DNA from 3 places in the Bacillus sp. SRI_025 genome. Region 1 is predicted to be linked to each of the others. Evidence: riboswitches for the same ligand, from Rfam matches in the RefSeq annotation. Region 1 holds a riboswitch; each other region holds the start of a gene.
What was found. Region 1 has a riboswitch for S-adenosylmethionine ahead of AC20OE_RS12745 (DUF2292 domain-containing protein). Riboswitches for the same ligand answer to the same signal wherever they lie in the genome.

Region 1 (7,486 bases):
TGCTGCTGGCGGGAAACGGATGATGCAGGCTGCGTTAGAGGGACTTGAAAGCGGGACTCCTGCTGGACAAAGCCGCCCGGGCATTATTGCAGTGACCCAGCTGACTAGTACGTCAGAAGACATGATGAGAAACGAATTACTCATTGACCATCCGTTGCAAGAGACTGTTATCCGGTACGGACAATTAGCATATGAAAGTGGGCTAGACGGGGTTGTTTGCTCTGTTCATGAATCTAAAGCACTTCATGAACATATTTCACCATCCTTTCTCACTGTAACGCCAGGAATTCGCTTACCGAATGATCAAACCGATGACCAACAGCGCGTAGCGACACCGGCCTATGCAAAAGAGCAAGGTGTTTCACAAATCGTTGTCGGAAGATCAATCACAAAAGCTGATAAACCAATAGAAGCCTATCATCAAATTTTGAAAGAGTGGGAGTGACTGCCAGATGAAATCAAAAATCGCGAAACATCTATTACAAATCAAAGCGGTCTCATTAAAACCAGACGAACCGTTTACATGGGCGAGCGGTATAAAATCACCGATCTATTGTGATAACCGCCTGACATTGTCATATCCAGAAGTGAGACACGACATTGCTGAAGGTCTAAAAGATTTAATTCTCACTCATTTCAAGGGAGCAGAGGTTGTCGCGGGTACTGCAACAGCAGGCATTCCTCATGCGGCATTAGCAGCAGACCGCTTGAACATCCCGATGTGTTATGTCAGAAGTAAGCCGAAAGCACATGGAAAAGGAAATCAAATTGAAGGGGCCGTATCAAAAGGCCAAAAGGTTGTCGTCGTAGAAGACCTTATTTCCACAGGAGGCAGTGTGCTTGAAGTGGTCGCTGCTCTTCAAGATGAGGGCTGCGAGGTACTAGGAGTTGCCGCGATCTTCACATACGGACTGCCAAAAGCAGCGGCAGCCTTTCAAGAAAAAAATATTCCATATGTCACCCTAACAGACTATGACACATTGACAGACGTGGCACTTGAACTGAAAGCGATTGAGCCTGCTGCGATGAACAAACTAAAACGCTGGAGACAAGATCCTTCCTCAGAATCTTGGATGGAAGAAACGGTCTGAAAAGTGAAAGCCCATCGTTAACAAAAACTGTGCCTGCCCGCACAGTTTTTTATTTAGGTAAAAATAGTAAAATAGACTCAAATTTTAATAAAAACTAATCCTATCAATAAAGTCGGGTTGACTTTTGTTTGAATTGTGTTAATATTTAAGACAAATTGAAACTCTTATCCAGAGAGGTGGAGGGACTGGCCCGATGAAACCCGGCAACCTGCGATTCGCAAGGTGCTACTTCCTGCAAAATGATTCTATTTTGAAAGATAAGGAAATCGTGAGCTTCCTCATCTTTCTTTCGGACTGAAAGAAAGTTTTTTTATTTTAACGGTGAGGAGGAAGAGGAGATGGAAGTGAAACAAAATCAGGATGAGGACTTAGTAAAGCATATGCAAGAACTGATTGGGGATATGAAATTCGGTTCAATAACGTTAATTGTTCAGGACGGTCAAGTGATTCAAGTGGAAAAGAACGAAAAAATTAGATTGAAGTAGTGCGGATAAAAGCAATATGAGCTGTACTCCGGAAGGGGAGAAATCATGTTAACTTATGAAAATTGGCAAGAGCCGTCCATTACATTTCAAGAAGATGATTTGTATAAAGGAGCCCTGTCTGTACTGAAATGGGCGTACGGTCATTATGGTGACCAGCTCGTATATGCGTGCAGCTTTGGGATTGAGGGCATCGTTCTGATTGATCTGATTGCAAAAGTAAAAAAAGATGCGAAAATTGTCTTTTTAGATACAGGTCTGCATTTTAAAGAAACATACGACACAATTGATGCGGTAAAGGAAAGATACCCGGGCTTAGACATTGAACTGAAAACGCCTGAGCTGACGGTTGAACAGCAAAATGAGCAGCACGGTGAACAATTATGGAAAACAAATCCTCAAAGCTGCTGCCATATGCGTAAGGTCATTCCTTTGCAAGAAGCCCTATCTGGTTATCCAGCATGGCTTTCCGGTTTAAGAAGAGAGCAGTCACCAAAACGAGCAGGGACGAATTTCTTAAATAAGGATGAAAAATTCAAATCAGTGAAAGTATGTCCGCTTATCCATTGGACGTGGAAGGACATATGGAGATATGCATCTAGAGAGGAACTTACTTATAATCCGCTGCATGACCAAGGATATCCAAGTATCGGCTGTGCACCGTGTACACAGCCAGCATTTACTGCAGATGATCTGCGTTCTGGCAGATGGTCAGGCACAGCAAAGACAGAGTGCGGATTACATGAGTAAGGGAGCATAATGTATGGAAATCGCCGCAATTTTATTTAGTCTATTCTTTGCTTTAAACATAGGCGCAAGCGGAGCAGCTGCTTCTATGGGCATTGCGTACGGGTCAGGTGCGATTCAAAAGCCCATTTATGCGCTCAGCGTTTGTGCAGTTGGGATTTTAGCAGGTTCAGTGATTGGCGGCGGTGAGGTCGTCAAAACGATCAGCTCTGGTATTATGCCAGAATCAGTCATTACACTTGAAATCGTTTGTATTATCATTGGTTCTGCTGCACTATCACTTTTTATAGCGAATCTGATGGCGATCCCTTTATCAACAAGTGAGGTCACAGTAGGGGCTGTGGTTGGTGTGGCAGTCGCGTATAAAGTATTGTTTGTGAAATCCATTTTAGTGATTGTGGCATTTTGGGTGATCATCCCGATTTTCGCCTTTCTTTTTACCTTTGCTGTCGTCAAAATCATCAGAATGTTCCCTAAACGGAAGCTGTCTAAAAAAGGCACAGCTATTTTATCTGTCGTATTAATCCTCAGCGGATTTCTAGAGGCGTTTTCAGCTGGTATGAACAATGTCGCAAATGCGGTCGGCCCGCTTGTCGCGTCAGGCGTTTTGTCAGTCGGGCAAGGAACTCTTTACGGCGGGATCTTTGTTGCACTTGGTGCCCTTTTGCTTGGGAGAAGGGTACTAGAAACAAACGGAAAGAAAATCACCCGCTATCAAACAGGCGAAGGGATTTTACTTTCGAGTACCGGTGCTGGGCTTGTCATCGTCAGCTCTATTTTTGGGCTGCCTGTTCCGCTTACGCAAATCACCTCCTCGTCTATTATCGGGCTTGGAATGGCAAAAGGCGGGCCAAACATTTTTCACAAACATGTTGTGAAAAAAATGCTGAAAGTGTGGGTGGTGTCACCCTTCTTATCACTCAGCCTATCGTATTTGCTGGTGAGCCTTTTCTTAAAAGGAGACTATTACTCTATCTTTATCATGATGAGTGTACTGCTTGCCTCACTTGGTGCGCTGAGTCTGATGAAGGCAGTCAAAAATGAGAGCAGCTCTATTCATGAACAGGGCGGCGGGATTTAATCACAAATCCGACTATTAACATCTAATAAATATGAACATTGAGAGGAAGATGAACAAATGAGTTTAACACCACATGGTGGCGTATTAATTAATCGAGTAAATGAAGAATATGATCTCAGCACAGCTGCAAAGGAAATTGAACTAGATGCGATCTCCTTTGCAGACCTTGAACTCATTGCAATTGGCGGATATAGTCCAATTGAAGGGTTTTTAACAAAAGCTGATTATGAAGCAGTTGTGAGCAGTATGCGGCTAGCAAGTGGTGTCGTTTGGTCTCTTCCTATTACACTGCCAGTGACAAAAGAAAAGGCGGCGGAAATCCATCAAGGCGATATCGTACGCTTATCCTATAATGGAACTGTATATGGGGTCATTGAAGTAGAGGATCAATACACACCAGATAAGGAAAAAGAAGCGGTAAATATCTATAAAACTGATGACCGCAATCATCCAGGCGTGAAAAAATTATTTGAACGCGGTGATACTTACATTGGCGGGAAAATTACACTGACGAAACGCAGTGAAAAACCATTCCCTCAATTTACGTATGAGCCAGAAGAAACAAGACGCCATTTTAAAGAAAATGGCTGGAAAACCATTGTTGGTTTCCAAACGAGAAACCCGGTTCATCGTGCGCATGAATATATTCAAAAAACAGCATTAGAAACGGTCGATGGTTTATTTTTAAATCCGCTTGTCGGTGAAACAAAATCTGACGATATCCCGGCAGATGTGAGAATGAAAAGCTATCAAGTGTTATTGAATGGTTATTATCCAAAAGACCGCGTCTTTTTAGGTGTTTTTCCTGCTGCAATGCGTTATGCTGGACCAAAAGAAGCGATATTTCACGCGCTTGTTCGTAAAAATTATGGCTGCACCCATTTTATTGTCGGAAGAGATCATGCAGGTGTTGGTGACTATTACGGCACATACGAGGCGCAGGAACTATTTGATCAATTTACAAGCGAAGAAATCGGTATTACGCCATTAAAATTTGAACACAGCTTCTACTGTAATACATGTGAAGCGATGGCCACACCAAAAACGTGTCCTCACGACAAAAGCGAGCATGTCATTCTTTCAGGTACAAAAGTTCGAACGATGCTGAGAAACGGTGAATTACCACCAAGCACGTTCAGCCGAAAAGAAGTCATTGAAACATTAATCGAAGGATTAAAAACGACGGTATCTTAAAGGGAGGGTATGACATGAGCAACGAACATATCGTGTGGCATGATGCATCTATTACAAAAAAAGAATATCAACAGAAAAACAATCATACGAGCGGCATTATCTGGCTTACAGGTTTAAGCGGATCAGGTAAATCAACGATTGCAAATGCAGCTGCAAGAGAGCTGTTTGAACAAGGCTATCAAGTCACCGTTCTTGACGGCGATAACGTGCGGCACGGACTCAATAAAGATCTAGGGTTTTCAGATGACGACAGAAAAGAAAACATCCGCCGAATCGGAGAAGTGGCAAAATTATTTGTGGAACAAGGTACGATTGTCATCACTGCTTTTATTTCTCCATTTCAAGAAGACCGCCACATTGTCAGACAGTTAGTCGAAGATGGGGAATTTCACGAAGTGTTTGTCAAATGTGATCTGAACGTGTGTGAAGAGCGTGATCCAAAAGGGTTATATAAAAAAGCGAGAAACGGCGAAATTCCATTTTTCACTGGAATCGATTCACCATATGAAGAGCCAGCTGAGCCTGAGCTCGTCTTAGATACAGGGGAATTATCCCGTGAGGAATCCAAACAGCGTCTTGTTGATTATGTAAAAGCAACAACGAAATAATCGCCTGATGGCAGGGGGAGAAAAGCAAGATGGGGAAAGTATACATTGTGGGTGCTGGACCCGGAGACCCAGATTTAATCACATTAAAGGCCCATAAGGCGATACAGCAGGCAGATGTCATCTTATATGATCGTCTTGTCAATCAAGACATTCTCGCCCACGCCAAACCAGAGGCGGAATTGATTTATTGCGGAAAACTGCCAAATCATCATACAATGAGACAGGAAGCCATCAATGAAGCGCTTGTGGCTCATGCAAAGGAAGGGAACGTTGTCGTTCGGCTGAAAGGCGGCGACCCCTTTGTCTTTGGCCGCGGCGGTGAAGAAATCGAATGCTTAGCTGAGCACGGAATTCCGTATGAGGTTGTCCCAGGAATTACTTCTGGTATTGCAGCGGCTGCTTATGCGGGCATCCCTGTGACACACCGTGAATTCAGCTCAAATGTTGCTTTTGTCACGGGTCACTATCAAAAGGATGAACATTTTGAAGAAAAGTGGGAGGCGCTGGCTACAGGGATTGATACTCTTGTGATTTACATGGGTGTCAAAAACGTGGAAAGAGTGCAGCGCCTGCTTTTAAAAAATGGACGGGATCCAGAAACACCCGCTGCATTTATACACTGGGGAACCACGACGAGGCAAAAGACAACTTGCTGCACTGTGGCGACACTGTCTGAAACCGTTGAAAAAGAAGGGATCGAGCATCCAAGTTTAATTGTTGTTGGAGATGTCGTTCATTTTCATCAAAAACTGAACTGGTTTGAACCCGCATTAATCGAGAAATGAGAATGATAGAGAAAAGACACGTACGTACATACATCGTGTCTTTTCGTCTGATGAAATAAGTGAGAGGGAGGAGCCGCATGAAACAAGCTGTCCTTTATGTTGGGCATGGAAGCCGAGTAAAAGAGGCGCAAGATAAGGCCATTTCTTTTATGAAAAGCTGTATGCCGTTAGTGAAAGCAGATATACAAGAAATTTGTTTTTTAGAGCTGACGGATCCTTCTATAGAAGAAGGATTTGAGGCCTGTGTGAAAAAAGGAGCGACACACATTGCCATCGTCCCGCTCCTCCTTTTAACTGCCATGCATGCCAAATCGGATATACCGGTCGAAATTGATAAAGTGCGCGTGCGATTTCCGCAAGTGAAGGTCACATATGGAAAGCCAATCGGGGTGAATCAAGAAGTAACAAAAGCGGTTGCCGCGAGAATTGAAGAAGCAGGATATCAAGGCGAGCGGGCGCGGATTCTTTTAATTGGCCGCGGGAGCTCTGATCCGGATGTGAAGCGAGATGTGTTTGGCATTGCAGACGATGTCAGAAGTCTGCTTCCACATGCAGAGGTTTTTCCGTGTTTTATTACAGCATGTGAGCCCAATTATCGAGATGTTCTCGCGCAGTTATCAGCAGATGACGATGGGCCTGTCTATATCGTTCCTTACTTGCTGTTTACCGGAATTTTAATGAAAGAAATTGAAAGTGAAGCCGCTCAGGCGAGAAATCAGCTGAAAGATGTCCGGGTATGCCGGTATATTGGCTTTCATCCGCATGTTAAAGCGGCTTATATTGAACGCGTGCAAGAAACCATGTTAAACAAAGACGATGCGTTTCGTTTCCAAGGAGAAAGCCATGCTTCCAGTCCATCTTGATTTAACCAATAAACAAGTGGTCATTGCCGGCGGCGGATCGGTGGCGTTAAGACGAGCAAAGGCGCTGTGCACGGAGCCTTGCCATATAATCGTTGTCAGTCCTAATCTTTCTGAAGAGATGGCACACCTCATTGATACATATCAATTGAATTGGAAGGAAAAGAAGGTAGATGCTGAAGATTTGAAGGATGCATTTTTCATTGTAGCTGCGACAAATGACCCTTCGGTAAATGAATGGATTGCACAAACAGCACAGCCTCACCAACTCGTGAATTGTGTGAGCCAATCAGAGCTAGGCAATGTGATGGTGCCGAAGGTTGTCAAAGCAGGAAAAGTGACGATTTCAGTCTCTACAAGCGGTGCAAGCCCCGCCCGGACAAAACAGCTGGCGGCGGCAATTGAATCCTTGCTTGAACAAGAGGATATTGACGCACTTGATGCCCTTTATATCGAAAGAAAAAAACGACAAAGAAAAAGCCGATAAATCCTCATGTCAGGATTTTATCGGCTTTTTCTTATTTATTTTCTCAGCTTGAGCACAAGATCTTCGTCAGGCGTGACAAATAATGTTTGCTGCTGATCATACGTAACAAAGCCAGGCTTTGCTCCGTTCGGTTTTTTCACATGCCGGATTT
Region 2 (7,486 bases), on a different contig from region 1:
TCAAGGAAAGGTCATCCCAAAAGGATCACTCGCTTTTGGCCGTCCAGCCAAAGTCGTTCGGCTCTTAACAGATGAAGATATTCAAGACATGGACCGAATCCGCAGAGAATATGTAGAAAAAGGACAATACTATCGTTCCCTTTTATCTCGTTAACATCATACGTGTATCTTCACTTTATCATGTTTTTTTCAGGATATTAAGCAATAACTATGAACCGCTTGTTATTTTACCCTTTTCCACCGCTTTCTATCATGACAAAAAAGGTTTTCAGCACAAAGCTGAAAACCTTTTTTCATTAACTGAAGATGACTTCTTTTGGTTGATGATTCAATTGCTCTGGATCAATACTGCGCTCCACATAAATGCTGTGCCAAATCATAAAGATCAGAACGGTCCAAATCTTACGGCTATGATCTGCCTTACCAGCACAATGTTCATTTAATAAATCAAGCACATACGCTTTGTTAATATATTCGTCCGTTTGACTGTTTTTAATGATGTCTTTCGCCCAAGCGTTCATCTCATTTTTCAGCCAATGACGAATTGGAACAGGGAAGCCCAGCTTCTTGCGGTTTAACACGTGATCAGGCACAATGCCTTCTGCTGCTTTACGCAATAAATATTTCGTTGTGCCATCTTTTGTTTTCAGCTCTTCTGGAATTTTAGAAGCCGCTTCAAATACGACCTTATCAAGGAATGGAACACGAAGCTCAAGAGAATTCGCCATTGTCATCTTATCTGCTTTCAATAAGATGTCACCGCGCATCCACGTATGAATATCAACATATTGCATTTTGTTAATATCACTGTAGCCTGCACTTTCCTCGAAGTATGTCTTCGTCACATCACGATATGTAATGTTCGGATCATACTGCTTTAAGAGATTTTTCTTTACTGGCTCTTCAAAGATTTTCGCATTACCGATATAACGCTCCTCTAATGGTGTACAGCCGCGGACGATAAAGCTTTTTCCTTTCATTCCTTCTGGCATTAAGCGCGCCAGACGAAGAAGAAGCTTTTTCAGCATAGATGGAACAGATTCAAATGGTTTAAGAGAAAGCGGCTCACGGTAAATATTATATCCACCGAACAGCTCGTCTGCTCCCTCACCAGAAAGAACAACCGTCACTTGTTTCTTCGCTTCCTTTGCCACGAAGTACAATGGAATCGCCGCCGGATCAGCTAAAGGATCATCTAAATGCCAAACAATTTTCGGAAGCTCATTCATATATTCCTCAGGAGAAATCACAGCGCTGAAGTTTTGTAAGCCCAGCTTATCAGCCGTTTCCTTCGCCACATCAACTTCACTAAAGCCATCCTGCTGGAAACCAACAGAAAACGTCTTCAACTCAGGATGAAATTCCTTTGCGACAGATACGATGAAAGAAGAATCGATACCACCTGATAGGAATGAACCAACAGGAACATCACTTCTCATGTGAATTTTCACAGAATCATAGATTGCATCGCGGACTTCTTCAATCAGCTTTTGTTCTTGTGTTTGTTCAGGCTTGAATTGAACTTTCCAGTAAGTCTTAAATTCAATCTCCTGTCCTGGGCGTAAAGTAAACTGATGACCAGGCTCTACTTTGTGCACCTTTTGATCAAGTGTATTTGGCTCAGGTACGAACTGGAATGACATGTATTGCTGTAAGGATGTCTCATCAAATAAAATGTTCTCGTTCACTGCCATCAAGCTTTTGCGTTCAGACGCAAAGTACACTTGCTCATCCATTTGTGTAAAATAAAGCGGTTTGATGCCAAAAGGATCTCTTGCGCCATATAATAATTGCGCTTCTTTATCCCAAATTAAAAATGCAAACATGCCGCGAAGCTTTGAAGCCGCTTCTTCTTTATAATGACGGTATGTGGCAAGAAGTACTTCCGTATCTGAATCTGTGCTGAATGAATAGCCTTTTTTCACAAGCTCTTCCTTCAGCTCCACATAGTTATAAATTTCTCCGTTGAAAATAATCCAGTACTTTTCATCTTCATAAGAAAGCGGCTGCTTTCCGTGCTCAACATCTATAATACTTAAACGTCTAAATCCAAATCCTACATGCTCATCATGAAAGTAACCCTCATCATCCGGACCGCGATGAACGATGAGACGATTCATTTGTTTAATTAGCTCTTCCTGTTCAGTAGTTTCGGACAATGGACGGTGATTAAATACACCAACAAACCCACACATATTATTGCCTCCACGTTATGTTATTTCTTAAAAGTAGACCTATAATTAGACAGTATTTTGTCCGATTTTGTTTCACATTTTTTCGCTTTTTACAGATTTTTTTTTAATCAAAAGGAAAACCGCTTAAAATAAGCGGTTTTCTATGTTGTTATTGTCCCAATGCTTCTTTACGAAGTGTTTCGGCTTTATCCGTTTTTTCCCACGGAAGATCTAAGTCGTGACGGCCGAAATGTCCGTATGCAGCTGTTTGTTTGTAGATCGGACGGCGCAGGTCAAGCATTTTAATAATGCCAGCTGGACGAAGATCAAAGTTTGCACGAACCACTTCAATTAATTTTTCTTCAGAAGCTTTTCCTGTTCCGAATGTATCAATTGAAATCGATACAGGCTGTGCAACACCAATTGCATAAGCAAGCTGTACTTCACAAGAATCTGCAAGGCCGGCAGCTACGATGTTTTTCGCTACGTAACGAGCAGCATATGCCGCAGAACGGTCAACCTTCGTTGCATCCTTACCTGAGAAAGCACCGCCGCCATGACGAGCATATCCGCCATACGTATCAACGATGATTTTACGTCCAGTTAAACCAGCATCCCCTTGAGGTCCACCGATCACGAAACGGCCAGTTGGGTTAATAAAGTATTTTGTCTGTTCATCAATCAGTTCACTTGGAACGACAGGGCTGATGACATGCTCTTTTAAGTCACTTTGGATTTGTTCAAGCGTCACTTCTGGTGCATGCTGCGTAGAAATAACCACTGTGTCAATACGAACTGGTTTGTTTTGCTCATCATATTCAACTGTGACTTGTGTTTTTCCGTCTGGACGAAGGTATGCAAGTGTCTCATTCTTACGTACTTCTGTTAAACGGCGAGATAATTTATGCGCTAGGGAAATCGGCAGCGGCATGAGCTCTTCGGTTTCGTTGTTGGCAAAACCAAACATCAATCCTTGGTCACCTGCACCAATCGCATCAATTTCTTCTTCAGTCATTGTTCCTTCACGTGCTTCAAGCGCTTTGTCTACACCTTGCGCAATATCAGCAGACTGTTCATCAATTGATGTAAGGACCGCACATGTTTCCGCATCAAAACCATATTTCGCACGTGTGTAGCCAATTTCCTTAATTGTGTCACGCACCGTCTTTGGAATATCGACATAAGTAGACGTTGTAATTTCACCGCTTACTAATACGAGACCGGTTGTAACAGAAGTTTCACAGGCAACACGTGCATTTGGATCTTTCTTTAAAATTTCATCCAAAATGCTGTCTGAAATTTGATCACAGATTTTATCCGGATGTCCTTCTGTCACTGATTCTGAAGTAAATAAACGACGATTTTGACTCATAATGGCTATTTCCTCCTGTACAAGACCACATCATCCCAAGATGAGGCCTCCAATATGATACGGAACTCGTTCCCTCTTATATTTAATAACGTTTATATTAGAGATGTTATTGGCAATTTGTTCATATGATATCCCAAAAATAAAAAAACCATTTCCTTCATTGCGAGGAAAGGGTCTGAGATCGCATGCCTTTCACTCTTATCGCTCAAGGTGTTCTTGTACCTTGCATCAGGTTAGCACCTTGGTTTCTCAGCATGTTCATGCCTTTTTCATAAGAAACCGGTTGCTGGGCTTCATCGGGCCTGTCCCTCCACCAACTCGGGATAAGAGTATCCGTTCAATAAGATATCTTATCTTAAACCCTTGCGTCATGTCAATGCTTCATAAGAATTATCTCCCTCTTTTTTCTCCTCACCATTAGCATCACCAAAAAGCATATTTTCATAGCAGAAATGAAAAAACACACACAAAAATTTTTAAATAGTATAGACTATTATTATTAATGTGTTATACTAATCGAAACAAACAAATTCAACGGTAAAGGAAGGGTTTTTTTATGAACTCAGTGGATTTAAAAGAAGATTTGCAGTCATTGCTCTCATTAGAAAATACGCACCAAAATTTATCTGTTCCGAAACTTGTTGAAAAGATTTTGGCACGTAATGAAGGCGTTTTAACATCAACAGGAGCTGTCCGCGCGACAACTGGAGCCTACACAGGACGTTCACCTAAAGATAAATTTATCGTCAAAGAAGAAAGCTCTGAGCATAAAATCGATTGGGGTCAAGTCAACCAGCCGATCTCCAAAGAAGCATTTGACCGTTTATATACAAAGGTTGTGTCATACTTAAAAGAACGTGATGAACTATTCGTCTTTGAAGGGTTTGCAGGCGCTGATGAAAGATATCGTATGCCGATTACAGTTGTAAACGAATTCGCATGGCACAATCTTTTTGCCAAGCAGCTATTTATCAGACCTGACGGGTCAACACCTTCTTCAAACGAAAAACCTTTCACCATCTTATCTGCACCGCACTTCAAAGCAGATCCTGCAACAGATGGCACAAACTCTGAAACGTTTATCATCGTTTCTTTTGAAAAACGCACGATTCTTATCGGTGGAACAGAATATGCAGGAGAAATGAAAAAGTCCATTTTCTCTGTGATGAACTACTTGCTTCCTGAGCAAGATATTTTATCCATGCACTGCTCAGCAAACGTAGGTCAAGAAGGCGATGTAGCCTTATTCTTTGGACTTTCAGGTACTGGGAAAACGACGCTTTCTGCAAGCGCAAGCCGCAAGCTGATCGGAGACGATGAACACGGCTGGTCTGGCACAGGGGTCTTTAATATCGAGGGCGGATGCTATGCGAAATGTGTGAACTTAAGTGAAGAAAAAGAACCACAGATCTACAAAGCGATCAGCTTCGGATCAGTTCTTGAAAACGTTGTGCTTGATGAAGAAACACGTGAAGCGGATTACGATGATACATTCTTTACTGAAAATACACGCGCTGCTTACCCAATCGAAATGATTGATAACATCGTGAAACCAAGTATCGCAGGACATCCATCTGCCATTGTCTTCTTAACAGCTGATGCGTTTGGCGTCTTACCTCCAATCAGCCGTTTAACAAAAGAACAGGCAATGTACCATTTCTTGAGCGGGTACACAAGTAAATTAGCTGGAACTGAGCGCGGTGTCACATCACCAGAAACGACATTCTCAACTTGCTTCGGTTCACCATTCCTCCCGCTTCCAGCTCACGTCTATGCTGAAATGCTCGGCAAAAAGATTGATGAGCACGGTGCTAAAGTATTCCTTGTGAATACAGGCTGGACTGGCGGAGGCTATGGTACAGGCAAACGAATGAATCTCGCTCATACAAGAGCAATGGTTCAGGCAGCAATCGAAGGTGACCTTGACAATGCTGAAATGATTACTGATGACATCTTCGGATTACACATCCCGCTTCATATTCCTGGTGTACCAGATGAAGTGCTTCAACCTGCTAAAACATGGGATGATCAAAAGGCTTATCAAGAAAAAGCACACTTCCTTGCCAATGAATTTAAAAAGAACTTCCAAAAATTCAGTCACGCGGCAAGTGACATTGAAGCCAAAGGCGGACCACTCGTATAACCAAATGAAAAAAGCTGAGGAGATTCAATCCCTCAGCTTTTTTAGTTTGTTGAATGCAATGACACAAGACGGTACGTCACCTTCGTGACATTGTCTGTCAGCTCCAGCTTTTCAACATGTGCTGTCCCAGTTTTTTCTCCGTCTTTCGTTTTGCGCACCTCAAGTGGAATATTTAACGGATAAATGCGGTATCCATCCTTCATGAGTTCAAATACATTTTCTTCAATTCTTGTCTCTTTTCCCTTTGTGACAATCATTGTATTAAATTCAACAGGCATTCCCATAATGAAAATCCCCCTACTTTCTATATTTCGTTATAATGCTTATTTTAACACATTTCCGCTTTTTCGGCTGTGCATCCATGTGGTCAGCCTTCTCACAATTTCTCGATTATGCTGCGGCGGGAAATAGTGGTTGTATCCATGGAAATACCACGTCTCCACAGACTTCCCGTGCTGGCGCAGTGCATCTTCTAACAAATATGCATGCTCAATCGAAACATTTTGGTCCTCTTCTCCGTGGATGATAAGGACAGGTGCTTCAATTTTATCCACATCATTTAAAGGGGTTCTGTTTTCATATGCCTCTGGCACCTTATGCGGCGGACCGCCAATCACACGTTTCATCATCCGTCTCATATCCACACGCTCTTCATAAGTCAGTTTCATGTCACTGACGCCTCCCCATGTGACAAAGGAAGCCGCCTCCTGTTTCATTTCTACAGCGGTCCAGATGCCCATAATACCGCCTCGCGAAAAACCAAAGATATGAATGCGATCCTTCTTCACTTTTTTGTGCTGCTTTAACAGCTGAAAGGCAGCAAAAGCATCTTTTCGATCTTCTCCGGCAAAATCTTCGTTCCCTTCGCCTCCTTGGTTTCCCCGGTAAAAGGGAGCAAAGACGACAAAACCCTGCGCGGCAAATTGCACAATCCGGCCAGGTCTGACCATCCCCACATTTTTAATGCCGCCTCGTAAGTACAAAAAGCCGTCGTAGAGACCTTCTCCGGCCGGCTCAGCGAGCAGCCCTTTCATCCGAAGTCCATCTGCCTCATAGGTCACTGTATATAAGTGAATATGCGGATGGGGCGACGGAAACCTTCTTTTTTCCACAATCACTCGATTTCTCTCCTTTTCATCTCTGTTTACGTCCATTGCTTCAGCATCGCTTCTGCGACAAGCTGGCCTGATTTTGTCACCATTGGCGTGCCGCCGCCTGGATGACTTGTTCCTCCAACAAACCAAAGTCCTTCAATGTCCTTTGACTGATTATTGATGCGAAAGAACGCCTGTTTGAACGAGTTTGAAGACATGCCATAAATGGCCCCACGATATGCCCCCGTTTTCTGCTGCAGATCGAGCGGAGTTTGAACCGCTTCATATTCGATCAGCTCATCCAAATCAAAAAGCCCTTTTTCCATTAATTTGTTTTTTACATGCTGACGATATGTCTCCTTTAGCATGTCCCAATCTTGCTCTTTTGTCACATAAGGTGCATTGGCCAGTACAAACAGGTTGCTTCTTCCCAGTCCTCCGCTTAAAGCTGGTTCTGAATGACCTGAATAGCATATGTAGAGCGTCGGGTCTTGAGGCAGTTGTTTTTTCTGAAAAATATCTTTGAATTCTTGCTCATAATCCTCAGGGAAAAACACAGTGTGATGAGCGAGCTGTTCATAGACTTTAGGTACACCTAATAAGAGAACAAAGCCCGACAACGACGGTTCAATACCAGCCAGTTTTTGATTTAAAAAACGAGGACGGTCTTTTTCATCTATAAGATGACGGTATACAGTCAGCG
Region 3 (7,486 bases), on a different contig from region 1:
GAAATCGGGTGAGGAACGGTGAATCGTCGAAACCAGTAGCGACGATCATCGATCCGATACAGATCCCAATGAACGCTAATAGATAAGTAAAAAACATACCATCCCTCCTTAATTTATTACCATTATAAGGTATATCGGAGAGGTTAATAAACAAAAAAGAACCCTTCGTGAATGAAAGGTTCTTTTACATGCTTATGCTTGCTTGACGACCGAGTCAACTTCAACTGTCCAGCCGAAGATATCTGGCTGTGTTCCTTTTTGGATGCCAGTAATGGCTTCATACAATTTCTTGGATACTTCGCCTGTTTGACCATTTTGGATCACATATGGCTGATCATGATAAATTAATTCCCCGACAGGAGAGATCACGGCTGCCGTTCCAGTCCCAAAGATTTCTTCAAGCTCGCCAGATTGATGTGCTTCAATTAACTCATCAATTGAAATTTTGCGCTCTGTGACTGGAATTCCCCAATGCTTTAACAGCTCAAGTACAGAGTTACGTGTGATGCCTTCTAAAATGCTGCCGTTCAATTCAGGCGTCACGATTTCTCCGTTGATTTTAAAGAAGATATTCATGCTGCCGACTTCTTCAATGTATTTTTTCTCGACCCCATCAAGCCAAAGAACTTGTGAAAATCCCTTCGTTTCAGCCACTTGCTGTGCTTTAAGGCTTGAGGCATAGTTTCCAGCTGTTTTGGCATTTCCTGTTCCACCCTTAACGGCACGGACAAACTCATTTTCAACGGCAATTTTGACCGGATGAATGCCTTCTTTATAGTATGATCCCACTGGAGATAAGATTATGATCAGCTTATACGTGCTAGACGGTGCAACGCCTAAATACGGCTCAGTGGAAATAATGAATGGACGAATATACAAGGAAGTGCCCTCTGCATCAGGTACCCAATCCTTATCAATGCGAATGAGTTCATTTAAGCCCTCTAATACTGTTTCCGAATCAATTTGCGGAATACACAGGCGGTCATTGGATCTGTTTAAGCGTTCCATGTTCTTTTCCGGACGGAATAAGAGAATTTTTTGATCCTCAGAAACATAAGCCTTTAATCCTTCAAAAACAGATTGACCATAATGGTAGACCATCGAAGCTGGATCCATTGGAATAGCCTGATAAGGAATAATTCTTGGATCATACCAGCCTTTATCAATTGAATAATCCATCACAAACATGTGATCTGTGAAGATTTTTCCGAATTCAAGTTGATCAGATTGAGGTTTTGGTTTTTTTGTTGAACTAAGTTCAACGCGGATGGGTTGTTTTGGCATTGTAAATCTCCTTGCTGTTTGATTATTTGAAAATTCTAATAATATGAAATAATTATGATTCTATTCTATACCTTCACAAAATATTAGCAATAGGTTTTCTGGAATTCAGACAAGAAAAATCTGTTAAAGCGCTTTCCTTCTCTCTGCTGTCAGTTTGGCTCATCTCCCCCCTTTTTAAAAAAGAAATAAAATCCAAATACGTTATTAACTGATTAATCTGACAATTTAAAAACGAATGATTTTCCTGTAAGATATTCTTTCAACCATACACCTTTTGACTAGTACATTGCAAGGGACATTGTCATATTTTAATCCTCTTTTTTTTAACCGATAAAGGAAGAAGAGAAGGGAAAGGAGCAAACAACAAGATGAAACGAGCGATACCAAGCATTTTACTCATTGTATTCATGTCCATGATCAGTTTTGGCTGTCAGGCGATGACAGAGGAAGCTGGTGCTAAGCAAAGCACAGCTTATTACGTAGCGGTAAACGGAAACGATAAAAACCCGGGAACAAAGCAAAAACCTTTCCGCACACTGAAAAAAGCAGCAAGTATGGCGAAGGCTGGGACAACCATTTATATGAGAGGCGGTACATACAAAGAGAAATTGATTGTCCGCCATTCCGGAACAAAGAAAGCACCCGTTGTCTTTCAAGCTTACGGAAAAGAAAAACCTGTGATTAGCGGGGCATCCCTTAAAGGAAATCAAGCCGATGGCGGTCTTGTCACGGTCGATCAAAAGAGCTACATCACCCTCAAAGGCCTGACTGTAGGACATCTTAAGACGAATAAAGAAGATTTAACACCAGTTGGTATTTTCATCAAAGGAAGCGGTAAAGGCGTTAAATTGCTCAATAACCGAGTGTATGACATTCAGACGAAACATGAAAATGGAAATGCACATGGAATTGCTGTCTATGGGACAAAAGCTCCTGCAGCAATAGAAGACATTGAAATCAAAGGAAATACCGTTGAAAAATTAAAACTGGGCTTCAGTGAAGCGCTTGTGCTAAATGGAAACGTCAAAAAGTTCCGTGTGACACATAACACGGTCCGGCACACTGATAATATTGGCATTGATTTAATTGGTTTCGAGAACGTAGCACCCTCTAAAAAGTATGATCAAGTTAGAAATGGAGTCGTCTCTAGAAACATGGTATATGAGATTACGAGTGCAGGGAACCCAGCCTATGGAAGCGACATCTCCGCTGGCGGAATTTATGTTGATGGCGGAAAAGACATTGTGATCGATCATAACATCTCACATCACAATGACCTGGGGATTGAAGTCACAAGCGAACATAAAGGAAAAATGGCAGATCGCATCCGCATCGAACACAATCAAGTATATTTAAACCGTTATACAGGCATATCTATTGGCGGCTATGATACGAAGCGTGGCGGTACAACCAATACGACGATTTCACATAATATTTTGTACAAAAATGACACAGCCGGCTTAGAAGGCGGCCAATTGCTAATGCAGTATCAAGCAGTGAACAATCGAATCACGAATAATATCATGACGGCTAGCGCCTCGCATTACTTAGTCGTGAATCTTTATCAAGTGAACCAAAAGAATACCTTCCAGAAGAACGTTTATGATGATCGCAAAGGTGCGAAAGCATCACAGTGGATTTGGCGCGGGAAATGGATGGAAGGCTACAAAACCTATCTCTCTAATAGCGGTCAAGATAAAGGATCAGCCCATCTCAACCCACAATTTGTGAATGAGAAAAAATATGATTTCCGTCTGAAGAAATCATCACCTGCTAAGAAAATTATCGGAAGCTGATGATATTTTAGAAATTTTCAAAAAAGTCATTGACATTGATGTGACATCACATTAAAGTAAAGAAGACATTTCAACGAAAACAAATTTCATAACGGATCTCTTATCAAGAGAGGCAGAGGGACTGGCCCTATGACGCCCAGCAACCGTTTCTATTATAGAAATTGGTGCTAATTCCTGCAAAGCTGTTACAGCTTTGACAGATAAGAGAGGAAGACTTCCCGATACATGTTTCATGCAACGGTGATCAAGCCTCTCTTTCCAAGAGAGGCTTTTTTTCGTCTCTTTTTCGAATCAAATGCCTGTTTGACAGGCGTATTTCCACTTTTTTACCTAGTTTTCCGATGTGAAAAATTTAAAACAACTTGAGGAGGAACAGCAATGAAGCGTAAGCATTTTACATCATTTCTTGTCTTATTAACGGCATTAACCGTCCTATTATCTGGCTGCGGCACTGGATCAAGTGCAGGCTCAAAGGCAAATGCAAACGAAAAAGTCTCTTTTGACAATGTACCGAAGCGATTTGCAAAGGGACAGGGAGCAAAAATTAAAGTCATCCGCAAAATTGGAGGAGACGATCATACAGCTCAATTTTTAGCTGGAACGAAGGCAGAAGGTGAAGCACTCGGCTTTACGGTAGATGTCTACACCGCCAATGGTGATACAGCGAAATTCCATGATGCCATCTCTCAGGCGCTGGAAGAAAATTATGATGGCTTTATCATCTCTCACGGGGACGACGAGGCGACAGTCGCTGATGTGAAAAAGATCACAGCGAAAGGCATTCCGGTTGTAGCGTTTGATTCGAATCCTAAGCTAAAGGACATCAAAGGGGTTACAGTGACGTCTCAAGATGACGAACAATTAGCGAAAAAATCATTAGACGCGCTCGTGTCTGATTTTAAAGGAAAAGCAAATATTGCGTACCTGTGGGTAGATGGATTCCCGCCAATGGTGAGACGAAATAAGGTCTATCAAGAAACGCTTAAACAACATTCAGGGATCAAGGAGCTTGACCGCTTTGGTGTAGCCTCTTCTGATACGTCTGTTCAAACGCAAAATGCAGTAGCAGCCATGCTGAATAAGTATCCAAAGGGCAAACTGGACGCTATTTTTGCCACATGGGATGCCTTTGCCATTGGGGCAGCAAGAGCGTTAAAGGAAGCAGGAAGAACAGAAGTGAAGATTTATGGGATTGATGTGTCAAATGCTGATCTTCAAGAAATGACAGCGAAGGACAGTCCATGGAAGTACACAGCAGCGGTTGATCCGAAGCTCATCGGCGCAGTCGACGTGAGGATTCTTGCGAAGAAAATAGCTGGTGAGAAAACACCATCTTCCTATGACCTTGAGGCCTCTCTCATCTCGCAAAAGCAGCTTCAACAAGCAGGAAAAGCCATTAACATGGTCAATCTTGCAGACGAAGTGAAGGGATTCGGTTCATCGACTGCTTTTGAGGAAGATTGGATGAAGACTTTGAAGAAGCATTATACAAAATAAGCGACGTGCACTCTCTTTCCATAGAGGGTGTTTCGTTTTTCAGATGATATCAAGAGAAGGAGGACACCTATGACAGCGCCGCTTGTTCGTATGAAAAATATTTCAATTGAATTCCCAGGGGTCAAAGCTTTAGATCAAGTGAATTTCACATTAAAAAAAGGGACGGTCCATGCACTAATTGGAGCAAATGGTGCTGGGAAGTCCACGTTAATGAAGGTTCTTTCTGGCGCTCATTCCCACTTCGACGGAACCATCCACATCAATGGCCAGGCGGCAACTATTCAAACCCCAAAGGATGCATCCTCATATGGTGTGCAGACGGTCCATCAAGAAGTGGATACGGCTCTTGTTCCCTACTTAAGTGTTGGCGAGAATATGATGATGCATGAGATTGAGAAAAAAACATTTGTCAGCTGGAAAGAGCTGCATCGCAAGGCGGCTCAGCTATTAAAAGAAATGGACATCGACATCTCCACAAAACGACTTGTCAGCGATCTGACCCTTGCTGAAAAACAGATGGTGCTCATTGCTAAGGCCGTTTCCATTCAATGCAGCATTTTAATCTTAGATGAACCAACAGCTCCGCTTAGTCATGCAGAAACAAGCAAATTATTCTCCATGATTGATCGGCTGAAACAGCATGGGACAGGGATCGTGTTTATCTCTCATCGCATGCCTGAAATTTTCACCATCTGTGATGAACTGACAGTGATGCGAAATGGAACGGATGTCGCAGCTCACCTTGTCAAAGACACAAATCCGCAGCAAGTCATTGAAGAAATGCTAGGTGCGCCATTAGAGGAACAATTCCCGTCTCGCAAACCTTTGAAAGATGCACCTATTGTGCTTCAAGTGAAAGAGCTAAACGATCAACACAAATTAAACAACATTCACTTTTATGTCAAAAAAGGAGAAATTCTCGGGATCGCAGGACTTGTCGGTGCTGGAAAAACAGAATTGTGCAAAGCCCTTTTCGGTGCCTCAGAAAAACAGACGGGGACTGTGCAGCTGCATGGTCAAACCATTCACATCACATCGCCTCATCAAGCTGTGAGAGCTGGAATAGCCCTTGTACCTGAAGAGCGGAGAAAAGAAGGGGTTCTGACCGAAGAGAGCGTGGGGTGGAACTTAACGGCTGCAAGTCTTCATTCATTTTCACGGATATTCAGCTTCTTACATCGTTCGAAGGAAAAGCAGGGTGCAGGCGACATCGTCAAACGACTTGGCGTCAAAACGCCGTCTCTTGAAGCAAAGGTGAAGCACCTATCTGGCGGAAATCAGCAAAAGGTTGCCATCGGAAAATGGCTGCTGGCTGAGGCAGATGTGTATCTCTTTGATGAACCAACTAAAGGTGTAGACGTTGGAGCGAAAAAAGATATTTTCACTTTGATTGCAGAGCTTGCCGCCCGCGGAAAATCTGTCATTTATGCGTCGAGTGAGCTGTCAGAGATTGCAGGTATCGCTGACCGAGTATACGTGTTATATGATGGCAGCATTGCCCGGGAAATGACTGCACCGACGACTGAAGAGGAGCTTTTATATCATTCAACAGGAGGACAATCATGAGCGAACAACAAATTCCAGCCCCTGTGCAGCAAATCAAAAAACAGCGGCCATCCTTTCATCTGTTTGATTTCTTTTATCGATATGGGACGATTTTAACCATTGTTGTGTTGATTGTGGTATTTGCGGCAGCGAATCCAGCGTTTTTGCAATCGGGAAATATCATCAATATTTTACGGTCTATCTCAATAGTGACCATCATTGCGGTGGGTTTAACCATCTCATTGGCAGTAAACGGTTTTGATTTATCAGTTGGATCAGTCGCTACGCTGTCAAATGCCATTGTCATTTCTATGTTCGTATGGTTCTCGCAAAACCCACTGATTGCCATCCTTTCTGCACTAGTGGCTTCTATCATTGTTGGATTGTTAAATGCATGGATGATCGTCAAAATGAAAATTCCAGATATGCTCATGACATTAGCCATGATGTTTATCATTCAAGGGCTGGCTCAAACGTATACGAAAGGGGCGACCATTTCTGAAAATATGGTGCTGCCTGATGGTACGTTTTCAACAGGAACGATCCCTGCCTTTTTCAGCAAAATCGGACAGGTGCCATATATCATTCTCATTATGGCTGCCATTGTTCTATTTGCGCATGTTTTCATGACCTACACAAAGCACGGCCGATTCATGTACATCATCGGTGGGAATAAAGAAGCGGCTCGATTGTCTGGTATTCATGTGAACAAATACAAAATTGCGGCCTATCTGCTTTCTGCGTTATTTGCAGCGATTGGAGGTATCGTGCTGGCATCAAGGGTGATGACAGCAGAAATTAATGCTGGGGCACCATATTTAATGGATGGAGTAGCGGCTGCTTTTATTGGCTTTTCCGTCATGGGAGCAGGTAAGCCAAACGCATTTGGTACTTTTATCGGAGCTGTACTCATCGGAATCTTACAAAATGGGCTTGTGATGATGTCTGTTCCTTATTATGCAATGGATATTGTGAAAGGTTCTGTGCTGGCTCTTGCACTGGCGCTGACATATTACAAACAAAGAGGCTAACTGCGTATTTTTTAAAACCATTCGAGTCCTCTCTCCGTCTAGTAAACGGAAAGCGGTACAGCTGCCGTTTCCCAAAAGGAGATGACAAAGAAAATGAATATGTCAGCAACTCATGTTGAAGATTTGAAAAATGTCATGGAAGACTGGAAAAATGAACTATTAGTATATAAATTTGCATTAGATGAAATGGATACAAAGTTTTCGATTATCAGTCAGGAGTATAATTTAATCCATGGACATAACCCTATAGAGCATACAAAATCACGGATCAAATCCTTTGAAAGCATCGTGAATAAACTAGCAAGAAAAGGATGCGATATCACGACACAATGT

Region 2: another riboswitch for S-adenosylmethionine. It lies ahead of metK (methionine adenosyltransferase); the one in region 1 lies ahead of AC20OE_RS12745 (DUF2292 domain-containing protein).
Region 3: another riboswitch for S-adenosylmethionine. It lies ahead of AC20OE_RS03515 (sugar ABC transporter substrate-binding protein); the one in region 1 lies ahead of AC20OE_RS12745 (DUF2292 domain-containing protein).

Annotation. Positions count from the first base shown of each region.
Region 1 is NZ_JBYEGB010000004.1:86,288-93,773, forward strand. It holds gene pyrF (orotidine-5'-phosphate decarboxylase) at 1-445, shown strand, start outside; gene pyrE (orotate phosphoribosyltransferase) at 453-1,091, shown strand; SAM riboswitch class I at 1,253-1,355, shown strand; gene AC20OE_RS12745 (DUF2292 domain-containing protein) at 1,472-1,576, shown strand; gene AC20OE_RS12750 (phosphoadenylyl-sulfate reductase) at 1,622-2,323, shown strand; gene cysP (sulfate permease) at 2,337-3,401, shown strand; gene sat (sulfate adenylyltransferase) at 3,459-4,595, shown strand; gene cysC (adenylyl-sulfate kinase) at 4,610-5,203, shown strand; gene cobA (uroporphyrinogen-III C-methyltransferase) at 5,233-5,988, shown strand; gene AC20OE_RS12775 (sirohydrochlorin chelatase) at 6,066-6,851, shown strand; gene AC20OE_RS12780 (precorrin-2 dehydrogenase/sirohydrochlorin ferrochelatase family protein) at 6,832-7,335, shown strand; gene AC20OE_RS12785 (Rqc2 family fibronectin-binding protein) at 7,371-7,486, opposite strand, start outside.
Region 2 is NZ_JBYEGB010000002.1:27,646-35,131, reverse strand. It holds gene AC20OE_RS05025 (gamma carbonic anhydrase) at 1-154, shown strand, start outside; gene asnB (asparagine synthase (glutamine-hydrolyzing)) at 297-2,195, opposite strand; gene metK (methionine adenosyltransferase) at 2,344-3,546, opposite strand; SAM riboswitch class I at 3,742-3,876, opposite strand; gene pckA (phosphoenolpyruvate carboxykinase (ATP)) at 4,103-5,689, shown strand; gene AC20OE_RS05005 (DUF2584 domain-containing protein) at 5,731-5,973, opposite strand; gene AC20OE_RS05000 (alpha/beta hydrolase family protein) at 6,013-6,807, opposite strand; gene AC20OE_RS04995 (phytoene desaturase family protein) at 6,834-7,486, opposite strand, start outside.
Region 3 is NZ_JBYEGB010000001.1:677,899-685,384, reverse strand. It holds gene AC20OE_RS03530 (hypothetical protein) at 1-97, opposite strand, end outside; gene AC20OE_RS03525 (branched-chain amino acid aminotransferase) at 193-1,284, opposite strand; gene AC20OE_RS03520 (right-handed parallel beta-helix repeat-containing protein) at 1,653-3,080, shown strand; SAM riboswitch class I at 3,178-3,287, shown strand; gene AC20OE_RS03515 (sugar ABC transporter substrate-binding protein) at 3,459-4,577, shown strand; gene AC20OE_RS03510 (sugar ABC transporter ATP-binding protein) at 4,647-6,143, shown strand; gene AC20OE_RS03505 (ABC transporter permease) at 6,140-7,153, shown strand; gene ywaC (GTP pyrophosphokinase YwaC) at 7,247-7,486, shown strand, end outside.